DNA from 3 places in the Thalassotalea crassostreae genome. Region 3 is predicted to be linked to each of the others. Evidence: predicted binding sites of a transcription regulator. Region 3 holds the regulator's gene; each other region holds the start of a gene.
The links. The regulator MetJ, encoded in region 3, represses methionine synthesis genes. The targets are predictions, from matches to a motif close to TAGACGTCTAGACGTCTA.

Region 1: the regulator MetJ is predicted to act here: its motif matches at 2,761-2,778, upstream of metK (methionine adenosyltransferase).
Region 2: the regulator MetJ is predicted to act here: its motif matches at 2,345-2,362, upstream of metA (homoserine O-acetyltransferase MetA).

Annotation. Positions count from the first base shown of each region.
Region 1 is NZ_CP017689.1:1,059,571-1,064,322, reverse strand. It holds gene gshB (glutathione synthase) at 1-495, opposite strand, end outside; gene rsmE (16S rRNA (uracil(1498)-N(3))-methyltransferase) at 551-1,282, opposite strand; gene metK (methionine adenosyltransferase) at 1,425-2,612, opposite strand; gene LT090_RS04690 (PilT/PilU family type 4a pilus ATPase) at 2,969-4,081, opposite strand; gene LT090_RS04685 (type IV pilus twitching motility protein PilT) at 4,094-4,752, opposite strand, start outside.
Region 2 is NZ_CP017689.1:883,916-888,667, forward strand. It holds gene mutS (DNA mismatch repair protein MutS) at 1-584, opposite strand, end outside; gene recA (recombinase RecA) at 1,046-2,068, shown strand; gene metA (homoserine O-acetyltransferase MetA) at 2,440-3,387, shown strand; gene metH (methionine synthase) at 3,384-4,752, shown strand, end outside.
Region 3 is NZ_CP017689.1:3,483,727-3,488,478, forward strand. It holds gene metL (bifunctional aspartate kinase/homoserine dehydrogenase II) at 1-1,029, opposite strand, end outside; gene metB (cystathionine gamma-synthase) at 1,044-2,207, opposite strand; gene metJ (met regulon transcriptional regulator MetJ) at 2,413-2,739, shown strand; gene LT090_RS15120 (hypothetical protein) at 2,780-3,190, shown strand; gene LT090_RS15125 (DUF1254 domain-containing protein) at 3,251-4,324, opposite strand; gene LT090_RS15130 (LysR family transcriptional regulator) at 4,434-4,752, shown strand, end outside.

The sequences.
Region 1 (4,752 bases), 1.4 Mb from region 3:
ACCATCAAGAGGTTTGATGATGATATCTTTATTTTCGCTGTGAAAGTCCCGGATCCGTTTAGCACTTCGAGTGACCAGTGTTTTTGGGGTTAAATCTGGAAACCAGGCAGTGAATAATTTTTCATTACAATCGCGTAAACTCTGAGGTTTATTTACAATAAGAGTGCCTAATTGTTCTGCTCGCTCGAGCATATAAGTTGCGTAGATATACTCAGTATCAAATGGAGGATCTTTGCGCATAAGAACGGCATCTAAATCAGCAACAGCAATATTTTCACCGTCTGCTAATTCATACCATTTATTTTTATCATCAAACACTTTTACTTTTGCAGCATCAGCTCGACATTCACCTTGATCAAGGTAAAGGTCTTGCATTTCCATATAATAAATTTCCCAACCTCGGTTTTGTGCTTCGAGCATCATTGCCATACTCGAATCTTTAACCACGTTTACGGTTGAAATAGGATCCATCACGATACCTAGCTTTATAGTCATTTGTATTCCTAAAGTATTGTTGTTTAACCAGCGCTTAGCGCCAGGGAAATATAATTTAAGCTAAATCACCAAACTTACATTGTAAGATAGTAATTGCTGTTAATGCTGCTGTTTCGGTGCGTAATACACGCGGACCAAGTAAGACTTCAGTATAGTCGGCGTTTGAGGCAATTTCGATTTCATCATCTGATAGCCCACCTTCTGGGCCTATCAATAAACGAACTCTATCTGCGCTTACTGGCAAGCTCATAATTGAGTGCTTTGCTCTTGGATGCAAGTTAATTTTAACCGCGCTAGTTTCTTGTTCTAACCAATCATTGAGATATTGCGGGGTTAACACCGTTGGTACGGACGCGCGGCCAGATTGCTCACAGGCACTAATGACAATTTTCTGCCATTGTTGTACTTTTTTATCTAAGCGCTCGCCAGACAGTTTAACGCCACAACGTTCAGTAAACAGCGGTGTTATTGTATTTACGCCCAGCTCAACTGATTTTTGTAGGGTGAAATCCATTCGATCGCCACGAGAAATTCCTTGGCCTAAATGAATATTAACTGGTGACTCATTGGCGACAAATTGTTTGTCGACTATTTCTGCGAAAGCTTTTTTCTTACTTACGTCGACAAGTCGAGCGGAATAATCATGACCGTCACCATTAAAAAAGGTGACTGTAGCGTCATTACCTAGACGTAATACTCTGATCAAGTGACCAAAGGCATCATCAGATAACTGACAAGTTTCGCCTACGGTAAAGTTATCTTGTTGATAAATTCTTGGATTCGACACACTAACTCAATAGTTAATTTAGTAATGATTACAAGATAGGGTCATGAGGGGTAAAAAACAAGGGCAATTGTATATAAAGCAGATATTTAGATACAAAAAAGGCCAGAAAATATCTGGCCTTTAGTAAAATAATTATTGTCGCTTATAAACCGGCAGCAGCTCTTAGTGCATCTGCTTTGTCGGTTTTTTCCCAACTAAATGCAGTAAAGGTATCTTCACCCACTGTCATTTCATATGGGTCACGACCAAAGTGACCATAAGCCGCTGTTTGTTGATACATAGGGTGCAACAAATCAAGCATTTTAGTAATGCCGTATGGGCGAAGGTCAAAATGTTGACGAACTAAATCGATTAACGTTGCTTCGTCAACTTTACCTGTACCGAACGTTTCAATTGATATTGACGTTGGCTCGGCAACACCGATAGCGTAAGACACTTGGATCTCACAACGGTCTGCAAGTCCAGCAGCAACAATATTTTTTGCCACGTAACGACCTGCATAAGCGGCACTGCGGTCAACCTTCGAAGGATCTTTACCACTAAATGCACCACCACCATGACGTGCCATACCACCATAAGTATCAACGATAATCTTACGACCAGTAAGACCACAATCGCCTACAGGACCACCAATAACAAAACGACCTGTTGGATTGATGAAGTATTTAGTATCTTCGTTTAACAACTCAGCTGGTAAAACATGCTTGATAATGTTTTCCATTACCGCATCTTTTAAATCTTCCTGACTGATTTCAGGATTATGTTGTGTTGATAAAACAACAGCATCAATAGCTACTGGTTTATTATCTTCGTAGATAAAAGTGACTTGCGATTTTGCATCAGGACGCAACCAAGGCAAAACACCTGATTTACGCATTTCAGCTTGACGCTCAACTAAGCGATGAGAAAAATACAACGGCGCAGGCATCAATGAAGGTGTTTCGTTTGTTGCATAACCAAACATTAACCCCTGGTCACCAGCACCTTGGTCTTCAGGCTTGCTGCGGTCAACACCTTGGGCAATCTCAGGCGATTGTTGACCAATTAAGTTCATAATGCCACATGTGTCACCATCAAAACCCACATCAGAAGAGGTGTAGCCGATATCGCTAATCACTTGACGAGTGATTTTCTCTAAATCAACCCAAGCTTCCGTGGTTACTTCACCAGAAATTATTGCAACACCGGTTTTCACCATAGTTTCACAGGCCACACGTGCATGTTTATCTTTTGCAATAATTGCATCTAATACCGCATCAGAAATTTGATCGGCAATTTTATCCGGATGACCTTCAGATACAGACTCTGAAGTAAAGTAATGTTTAGCCATGACGCCTCTTACACTTAATTGTTATCTATTTAATTGAAAACCTTTATACGAATTAAATGGTTAAAAAGATTAGAAATCTTTAATTTAAATAGAAGTGATTCAAAAATATGGGCGAATTCTAACGCGGAATCAGATTTAAATCCACTTTTTTACGTCTAGACGTCTAAACTTTTACTTTTTGATTTGTTTGGATACGCAAATTAACACTAAAACAACAGTCAAATAACAATTCAAAGCAAGCAAATAGGTTTTACATTAAAATACTCTAGTTTTTATTTGCTATTATAGAAAAACCCCAACTAGATTCGCTTCTAATTGGGGTTTAAAATTTTTATCGGGCTAGGTATCAGAAGATATTAATCACCGTCTAACGTTGCACCTTTTAAGCCACCAATACCGCCTTGATCGCCACCACGTAATTTAATCATTAAGCGTAAATCATTTGGTGAGTCAGCATGATGCAGTGCATCGGTATAACTAATATCACCGGCTTCATATAAATCAAATAACGCCTGATCAAATGTTTGCATGCCCAGCTCTCTCGATTTCGACATGACTTCTTTAATGTCACCTACTTCGCCTTTTTTAATTAGCTCAGATATATATGGTGAGTTCAATAAAACCTCAATAGCAGCTCTGCGACCATGACCATCACGAGTAGGTACAAGTTGCTGAGCCACAATACCACGCAAATTCAAGGCTAAATCGAACTGTAGCTTCTCATGTTGCTCTGGCGGTACAAGGTGCATAATACGGTCAATGGCTTGGTTAGCATTGTTTGCATGCAGTGTCGCAATACATAAATGACCTGTTTCGGCAAAACTTAAGGCGTGTTCCATAATCTCTTGCGAGCGGATCTCACCAATAAGAATAACGTCAGGCGCTTGTCGTAAAGAACTCTTAAGCGCCGCATCAAACGATTCGGTATCCATGCCAACTTCACGTTGGGTGATCATCGACTTACTATGTTCATGAACAAATTCAACTGGATCTTCAATGGTAAGAATATGCCCTCGAGCATTACGGTTACGATAACCAATCAATGATGCCATCGATGTTGATTTACCGGTACCAGTACCACCAACGAATAATACTAACCCACGTTTAGACATAACAATGTCTTTTAATACCGCAGGTAAACCTAGCGCATCAACATCAGGAATATCAGTCACGATTCGACGAATTACCATACCTGGCATTTCACGCTGCCAAAACGCAGAGATACGAAAACGACCAATACCATCAACTGCAATCGCATAGTTACACTCTTTGGTTTCGTCATATTCTTGACGCTGCTTTTCTTTCATCGAGCTATGTACTAACTCTAATGCCGTATCATAATCTAATACCGAATCATCAATTGGTTGCAGCTCGCCGTTAATTTTGGCGCTTGCAGGAAGGTTTACGGTGATAAATAAATCCGATGCATCTTCCTTGGTCATTTTTTCAAGTAGTTGATTTAAGTCCATAACTAAACCCTATTAATAAACCTGGAATTGGTTTTTATCAGCAGCTTTAGATAGTGCGTCTTCACGTGTGATCATGCCGCGGCTTAATAAGTTTTGTAAACATTGATCCATAGTTTGCATACCGTGTGACATACCTGTTTGAATGGCTGAATACATTTGTGCAATCTTATCTTCACGAATAAGGTTACGTATCGCCGGAACACCAATCATGATTTCATGAGCAGCAACTCGACCGCCACCAACTTTCTTGATGAGGGTTTGTGAGATAACAGCTCGTAATGATTCTGACAACATAGAACGAACCATGTCTTTTTCTTCACCAGGGAATACATCAACAATACGGTCTATAGTTTTTGGCGCTGAAGTTGTATGCAATGTACCAAATACTAAGTGACCTGTTTCTGCAGCAGTCATCGCTAAGCGTATTGTTTCTAAGTCACGCATCTCACCAACAAGTATCACATCTGGATCTTCACGTAGTGCTGAACGTAATGCCGCACTAAAACTTAGCGTATCGCGGTGAACCTCACGCTGGTTAATTAAACACTGTTTATTATCGTGAACAAATTCAATTGGATCTTCGATGGTAAGGATGTGGTCACGCTTTGACTCATTAATGTAATCAACCATAGCGGCAAGAGTTGTTGATTTACCAGAACCTGTAGGACCGG
Region 2 (4,752 bases), 1.3 Mb from region 3:
ATATCCAAGTGTTCAAAAGACTCTGGATATAATAACTCTGCTGGTGAAAGTCGCTGTAACTCGGCCTGTAACTGTTCTAATGTTTCAGGCTGGCAAATTACAAAGCGACCACTACTCATATCTAAATAGCTAATGCCAAATTTTTGCTGCTCAAGTTTAGCTATAGATGCAAATACCGAAACTAATAAGTTATCTTGTTTATCTTCTAACAAAGCCTCATCTGAAATAGTACCAGGGGTAACAACACGGACTACTTTTCGCTCGACTGGACCCTTGCTGGTTGCCGGGTCGCCAATTTGCTCGCAAATAGCAACCGATTCGCCAAGCTTCACTAGCTTAGCTAAATAATTTTCTACTGCATGATAGGGTACACCGGCCATTGGAATTGCGTTACCACCGGTTTTTCCGCGGGCAGTTAAAGATATATCAAGAAGCTCTGATGCTTTTTTTGCATCATCGAAAAATAGTTCGTAAAAATCACCCATGCGATAAAACATCAAAATTGTTGGAAATTCTGCTTTGATTTTTAAATATTGGCGCATCATCGGTGTGTGATTGCTATTGGTAAAAAGGTCGTCTGTCATTGATTAGCTTTTGTATTTATTAACGTTTTTAAAAACATGAAAATTATTATTGTGATATCAGTCAGGAAAGTTGAAAATAGCCGTTATTAACCCGGTATATCCAGAACTTTCGAGTGATGTGTTTACCCAATACGCGTTAGAGTTACGATGTTAAAATAATATCTAACTAAGCGCAAAGTAAGTTGCAATTAATTATCAAATAAAATGCAAAAGATTTACTGTAAAACTACTGTATAAAATGACTATCTATTTACAGTGTTTTTAAATTATTCACTGTTTAATTAAACATTATTCTCCTTGGTGGGAAAATAGTAATAAGATAAATGTTTTAAATATCAATGTTTTATCGTTTTTGTTGTGTTTTATTTTAAAATAAATAAAAAATCCAGTTGATACTGTACGATTATACAGTATACTGTTTCGTAACTACTGGATAAAAAGATTACAAATCGGAGACTACAATGGACGCAAATAAAGAAAAGGCGTTATCAGCAGCGCTAGGTCAAATTGAAAGACAATTTGGTAAAGGTTCTATCATGAAACTTGGTGATAACCGCAGTATGGAAGTTGAAACTATTTCAACAGGTTCTTTAGCCTTGGATGTGGCGCTAGGTGCTGGTGGTTTACCGATGGGACGTGTTGTTGAGATTTACGGTCCTGAATCAAGTGGTAAAACCACGTTAACGCTTGAAGTTATCGCTGAAGCACAGCGTAACGGTAAAGTTTGTGCCTTTGTTGATGCTGAGCATGCACTTGATCCTATTTATGCTGAGAAGCTTGGTGTAGATATTAATGAATTATTAGTGTCGCAACCTGACACTGGTGAGCAAGCATTGGAAATCGTTGATATGTTAAGCCGCTCTGGCGCCGTTGATGTAATCGTAGTCGATTCAGTTGCAGCTCTTACACCAAAAGCAGAAATTGAAGGTGACATGGGAGATTCGCACATGGGTTTACAAGCACGTATGTTATCGCAAGCAATGCGTAAACTTACTGGTAACCTTAAGCAGTCAAATACCATGCTTATTTTCATCAACCAAATTCGTATGAAAATTGGTGTAATGTTTGGTAATCCAGAAACTACAACAGGTGGTAATGCGCTTAAGTTCTATGCGTCGGTTCGTCTTGATATTCGTCGTATTGGTGCAGTTAAAGAAGGTGATGAGATCACTGGTAACGAAACTCGCGTGAAAGTGGTTAAAAACAAGATCGCTCCTCCGTTCAAACAAGCAGAGTTCCAAATCTTATATGGTTTAGGTATAAACAGTTTAGGCGAATTAATCGATCTTGGTGTTAAGCACAAGATGGTTGAAAAAGCAGGTGCTTGGTATAGCTGTATGGGCGAAAGAATTGGTCAAGGTAAAGCAAATGCTACTAAATACCTTGCTGAAAACCCTGCAATGGCGAAAGATTTAGAAGGTAAGTTACGTAGCCTATTATTAGCACCTATCGAACTTACTTCCGAAGAGGAAATCGAAGAGTAATTAATATCGAGAAGTAAAACTTAATCAAAAACTAGATAAAAATCTTAACATCAGTTTTTATTAATCTTTTTGCATTTTAAATGGCGCTCATTGAGCGCCATTTTTTTGTCACAGTTCTTACCTTGTTGTAACAATTAAGCTTTTTCACTATTTCAAACCCGAACTATTTTATTAAATATTATAATTGAACTAGTTAGTGCAACTTTTTCTTAATAGACTTTTGATGCACATGTTCGTTTTATTATCTTGATTTTAGCTTTCTAGGATTCTTTTATTTAGACGTCTATACGTTTAGATGTTGACAATGCCGGGCGAATTAGTACTATAAGCCAATGTTCGAACGCTAAATTACTTATTGTTTACTATTTATTATGCCGATTAAAATACCTGATCAATTACCTGCACTTGCAGTTCTCGCTAATGAGAATATCTTTGTAATGTCCGAAAATAGAGCGATTAATCAGGATATTCGCCCTATGCAAGTAGCGATATTGAACTTGATGCCAAACAAGATTGAAACGGAAATTCAAATTCTTAGAATGTTAAGCAATTCGCCATTACAAATTAATATAGAATTTGTGCGATTACATCTAAATGAGTCGAAAAATACTCCTAAAGCTCATCTTGATAATTTCTATCGTCATTTTGATGATATAAAGGATAAGCACTACGATGGATTGATTGTAACCGGTGCGCCGTTAGGAAAAATGGATTTTGAAGAAGTTACTTATTGGCCTAAGATTCAACAAGTATTTGATTGGGCTCAAAATAACGTTACATCTACCATGTATTCATGCTGGGCAGCTCATGCAGCGCTATTTCATTTTTATGGTTTACACCGCAAATTGAGAACAGAGAAGTTATCAGGTGTCTATCGACATCAAACACTTGATCCTATGGAGTCATTAACTCGAGGCTTCGATGAAGAGTTTTTAGTGCCTCATTCACGCTTTGGTGATATAAGTGAAGCAGAATATCGCACCATTGACGAGTTGAATGTACTTGGTGTAGCTGACATTGCTGGTGTTTATTTAACGGCAAGTAAAGACAAAAAGCAGGTGTTTGTTACTGGCCATCCTGAATATGATTCATTTACCTTAAGTGATGAATATCAACGGGACCTAACAACTAGTGATGACGTTAGCTTACCGATAAATTATTTTCCCAAGGACGACCCATCGGCAAAAGCACTAAACAGCTGGCGCAGCCATGGCTGTTTATTATTTAGCAATTGGTTAAATTATTACGTCTATCAAATTACCCCTTATCATCTTGAAGGCAGTGACGATAACCGTACACTGTTAGGAAAAAGAAAGTGAAATCATCAGTAGAACAATTAGAAAAAACTCGTTTATTGGAGCAGCAATTAAGCCAACGCATCTTAGTATTAGATGGCGCAATGGGCACCATGATCCAAGAACATAAGTTTGAAGAAGAAGATTATCGAGGGCAGCGCTTTGTCGATTGGCATTGTGACGTCAAAGGAAATAATGACCTTCTAGTTTTGTCTCAACCTGAGATTATCAAGGATATTCATCGCCAATACCTAGTTGCTGGCTCGGATATCATCGAAACTAATACCTTTAATGCGACAACGATTGCCATGGCTGACTATGACATGGAATCATTAAGTCGGGAAATCAACTTAGTTGCCGCTCAAATTGCGCGTCAAGTTGCCGATGAAATAACGGCGAAAACGCCGGATAAACCAAGATTTGTCGCAGGTGTTTTAGGCCCAACAAACCGTACTTGTTCAATATCTCCTGATGTCAATAACCCTGCATTTCGTAATGTTAGTTTTGATGAATTAAAAGATGCTTATATCGAATCGATACAGGCGTTAATTGAAGGCGGTTCTGACATCATTATGATCGAAACCATTTTTGATACGCTAAATGCCAAGGCTGCGGTATTTGCTATTGAAACTGTGTTTGCAGACATTGGTTATCGTTTACCTATTATGATTTCTGGCACCATTACCGATGCGTCAGGTCGTACACTATCAGGGCAAACCTGTGAAGCATTTTACAACTCAATGCGCCATGCCGAACCTATTAGTATTGGCTTAAACTGTGCACTTGGTCCAAAAGAGTTGCGCCAATATGTTGAAGAGCTCAGCCAAATTTCAGACTTCCCAGTATCAGCTCATCCAAATGCGGGTTTACCGAATGCTTTTGGTGAATATGATTTAGATGCGGCTGAAATGACCGAGCACATCGTTGAGTGGGCACAGTCAGGATTTTTAAATGTGGTTGGCGGATGTTGTGGTACAACGCCTGAGCACATTAAAACAATCAGTGATGCCATTGCTAACGTGAAACCCCGCATTGTTGAAGCTAAAAAGATCGCTTGTCGTTTATCTGGCTTAGAAGCATTAAACCTTGATGAAAACAGCTTATTTGTTAACGTTGGTGAGCGAACCAACGTTACCGGCTCAGCAATATTTAAGCGTCTGATCACTGAAGAAAAATATGATGAAGCGATCGCAGTAGCATTACAGCAAGTGGAAAATGGTGCGCAGATCATCGATATCAACATGGATGAAGGTATGCTTGATTCTGAAGCTGCCATGGTCAAGTTGCTAAACCTGATTGCCGGTGAGCCTGATATTGCTCGGGTACCAATTATGATCGACTCTTCTAAGTGGGAGATCTTAGAAGCAGGCCTGAAATGTATTCAAGGTA
Region 3 (4,752 bases):
ACTTTTATCTTGGCAAATATACAAAGGCGCAAAACGATTTTTAATCACCTGCAATTCAACATCGTTAAATTGTTCACAGGAAATTTTTACTAATTCATTATTATGGGTAACCGATATTTCACCTTTAGCAATCTCGCCAAAATGACCGATTTCACTACCGTTTTGATCCGGTTGATAGCTACTTGCTACCTTAAGATGAATACTATTTGATGCTAACGGCTTTAATGTATTGGCATGCAAAATCGGATTGCCTAATCGACCAAGCTCTTTAGCAACATCACTTTCAATACGGTGAAGTTTTCGGGCTGTCGTCACAATGCGCGGATCAGCACTATAAACACCATCAACATCGGTCCATAAAGTGACGTTCTCTGCATTCAGTAAATGCGCCGCAATCGTAGCTGAATAGTCACTGCCATTACGTCCAAGGGTTTGTGTCTTGCCTTCAGTATCAGTAGCAATGAAACCCGTTAAGATATTCAAAGCACCCTGACGTCGTTCTTGCAATAACTGCGTGCGACTTTGTTGTTCGGCTACTGCAAAGTTATTATTGGTTTCGAGTAATAATACATTTCGCGCATCAATCGCGTTCGCCGGACATACCTGCTGTTCTAATAATGCAGCAAGTAATTTCGCCGACCAAACTTCACCTAAAGCCAAGACGTCGTTGCGATTTAGCTCTAACGATTGCTGCTGAAATTGTTGACGAATAAACTGCAAGTTTTGGTCGAGGTAATTCACTAATAGATCGGCGCTATCGCCCTCTATTAGTTCTTTAATAAGTTGTTGCTGAGTATTTCGCAATGTACTTAGTGCTTGTTCAAACGAATCGTTATCGGTGCATGCAAATAATGCATACAAACAATCGGTAGTATTACCATTTGCTGACACAACAATAAGATCATCTAAACTTGCGTGTTGCTTAATGATACTAACGACACGTTTTACGCATTCAGCATTTGCTAATGAACTGCCGCCAAATTTATGTACATTAATTTTGGCTTGTGGTTTTAATTTTGAATTTAACATTTACAGCTACTCGTTTATTCTGCGCTTAACGTGGCATTTAAAGCCTGTTCTAAATCTTCAATGATGTCTTTGCTATCTTCAATACCAACAGACACTCTAATCAAGGTTTGACTTATCCCAGCTACTTTTTGTGCTTCAAGGTCCATACCGGCATGGGTCATAGTCGACGGGTGAGAAATAAGACTTTCAACACCACCTAATGATTGCGCCAAAGTGAATAGTTTAACCTTGGCAAATAACGTTTTAACCTGTTCAACGCCACCTTTGATTTCAAAAGACAGCATGCTGCCAAAGCCTTTTTGTTGGGCTTTAGCAAGTTCATGCCCTGGATGGTCAGTTAGGCCTGGATAATGAATTCTTTCAATGGCAGGATGATTTTGTAAAAACGCAATCAAGTCATCAGTGTTTTGCTGATGTTGCTTTAAGCGAACCGGCAAAGTTTTCAAACCACGTAAGGTTAAGTAGCTATCAAACGGCGAACCCGTAATACCGATACAATTCGCCCACCATGTTAAAGTCTCGCCTAGTTCGGCATCTTTAGTCACTACCGCACCGCCAACAATATCAGAATGACCATTGATAAATTTGGTGGTTGAATGGATAACAATGTCGGCGCCCAAATCGAGTGGGTTTTGCAACAGTGGTGATAAAAAGGTGTTGTCGACTGCCACTAAAGCACCAACGTCTTTCGCCGCTTTACAGATAGCGGCAATATCAACAACACGCAGTAATGGGTTACTTGGTGTTTCGATTAATACAATTTTTGGTTTTTCAGATAACGCTTGTTGCAGTGCGTTCGCGTCGGTTTGATCGACAACTAATAATTTGAATAAGCCACGATCAGCTAAATGAGTAAATAAACGATAACTGCCGCCATAACAGTCATGAGGAATAAGTAAGGTGTCGTCAGCCGAAAGTAATTGGCAAACTAAATGAATTGCTGACATACCAGTACCAGTGATAATGCCAGTGCTGCCATGCTCTAATTCAGCAATGACATCACCTAATGAAGTTCGAGTTGGGTTACCCGAACGAGAATAATCATATTCTCTTTTTTCATTAAAGCCCTTTAAGCTATAAGTACTTGATAAGTGCATTGCAGGTACAACACTGCCATAGTGTTTATCTGAATTGATACCGGCCTGTACGGCGATAGTGTTTGCTTTACCTTTACTCATAACGGACTCTTTTCTTTGTTTAATTTTTTGCTTAATCGCTAATCAATTGACGACAGATGTATAGACGTCTATAAATCTAAACGTTTGATTGCCGAAGGTCAAGAACTTTTAGACGTCTAAACATCTTTATTGATAGATGTTGACTCAATTGTCATACCTAGTACAATTTACTCAATTGAATAAAAAAGAGTTTCGGAGAGAATTCATGGCAGAATGGAATGGCGAATATATTAACCCTTACGCCCCACACGGTCAGAAAAGTGAAAAAGTAAAAAAGATCACTGTATCAATTCCATTGCGAGTATTAAAAGTACTTACCGATGAACGCACACGCAGACAAGTCAACAACTTGCGCCACGCTACAAACAGCGAATTATTATGTGAAGCATTCTTACATGCTTTCACCGGTCAACCATTACCAGATGATGGCGACTTAGCAAAAGATAATGAGCAGCAACTTCCCGAGAGTGTGCGTAAGCATCTAGAAACCCTTGGTATAACTGACTTTTCAGAATACGAAGACCAAGAATAAAAGCAAAAACTATAATAATAAATAGTCATACAGGGAATGTATGAATCAGCTCGAAGCGTTAGGTGTAGGCATCAGATTACTTGGAATTTTTCTTTTAGCATTCTTGATCAGAGATATTCCTATAGCCTTTGAAACCTTATCTCAATACAAAAAATTTAATTCAAGCGGCAGTAACGGCATGACCTTTTATGCAGCAATGTCGATCTTCGGTGTTCTCATTTCGTTGTTGATGATTAAATTCCCTACCTTTATTGCACAAATGCTTGTCGCCAAATCTTCGGCTAAATCAGCCGAGTTAAAAGGCGACATAGAAACTTTTCAAACCACAGGAATTATCATACTCGGTATTTATATCTTATCCTGGGCAATTCCAGATCTTATCCACAATATAATCAGTCTTTGGCAGTCTAAAGAATACAGACCTAATGATGCAGAAAATTTCATGCAATAAAAAAAGTGAAGTGTTACTAAAACACTTCACTTTTTTTGTTTTGGTGATTAAAAGCTTAAATTATTTAGCTTTAACAAAAGGTAATATACGGTAACCTTGGTTAGTCACTTTATCTGTTGGCATGTAATGACGAATACCTAAGTTAAATACGCCACTGTCATTCTTTGTTTTAATGTTGTTTGGCGCATCATCTCCACAACCAAAACTTACAGTGTACGTGCCATCTTTGTTTAAAGTCGCTGTATTTGAGCTTACATGAGCAACATCGTTGAACATGAAACCTTTTTTGTCATATACAGTGATAGACCAAAACGCTTGGTTTTCAGGGTCAGCAAACGTTGCTTGATGACACTTATCCATAGGGTAGTTTCCTGACACTTCATAAACGTTATCTTTATATTGTGCACCGCCCCAACCAATAGCGGTACCTACTTGGTATTTCTCTTTTGTAAATAGCTCTTTTGAGTTGTCTCGAGGATCGGTAAACATACCTGTTAATGCATCACTACCATCTCGCTTAGCGATAGCGCCCATTTTAGCTTTTAGCTCATTTTCTACTTTAAGAAATGATTCTTGGTTTACAGGTTTCGCTGAAAACTTCTTATTTGATTTAGCTGAAATGAACATTTGATCTTGATACATTTTAGCTTCGGCTTCGGTAAAAGTTGAATCTAAGCGAACAACTACATAAACATGTGTGCCAGTATGCGTAGTTAAGTTAAACGTACCAGAGCCATAGCTCATTGCTTGAATACGATGGTCTTCTGTCACTGGTTGAACAGACATGTATTTACCTTCAGGGATTTCAGGCATAGTGATTGTCGCACCTTTTGAAACATCAACTACAGCCATTGAATAATAAGTGTCTCGGTTCATACGAACCACTGGCTGATTATCTGTAGGAGTTAATTGACGTTTGTGTAAAAGCGTATTTATACCCGCCAAGTCTTGGTTCTTAAGAAGTTGGTGAGAGGTTTCAGCTACTGGGTATGAATCAGCTGTTACGGTAACGCCAGAATCGGAGAAAAAACCGTCTAATGTTGTTACCTGATTTACTGAGCTATTTGCTAAAGCAGGAGTAGCTGATATTGCTGCAACAAGTGATAAAGCGATTAGTGAATGTGTGAATTTCATTTTGGTTTCCTTATTAAATTTTACTTTAATGTTAAGTGGGAGTAGTTTTTAAGTTAAGTAAAGTATACACTGATATTTTATCAAGCATAGTTAAGAGTGACTTGACCAAATGGAAAGAAAGGTCGATTACAATTTATTTAAAACCTTTTTGGCAGTTTATGAACTTGGCAGCCTTAAGCGTGCTGGTGCGAAGCTTGGGATCTCTGAAAGTGCAACGAGTAAGCAAATTACTAAACTATCTGAACAATTAGGTGAAGCGCTATTTATAAGAACTGCCAAGGGGTTGGAGCCTACTTTTGCAGCTCAACATAGAGTCGAGATGATACGTGGCGCGATAGAACAGTTTAATTTAGCGATACCACCATTATCTTTTGACGCAGAAACCTATACAGGTAAAGTAAGAATTGCCTTATTCAATAGCTATATGC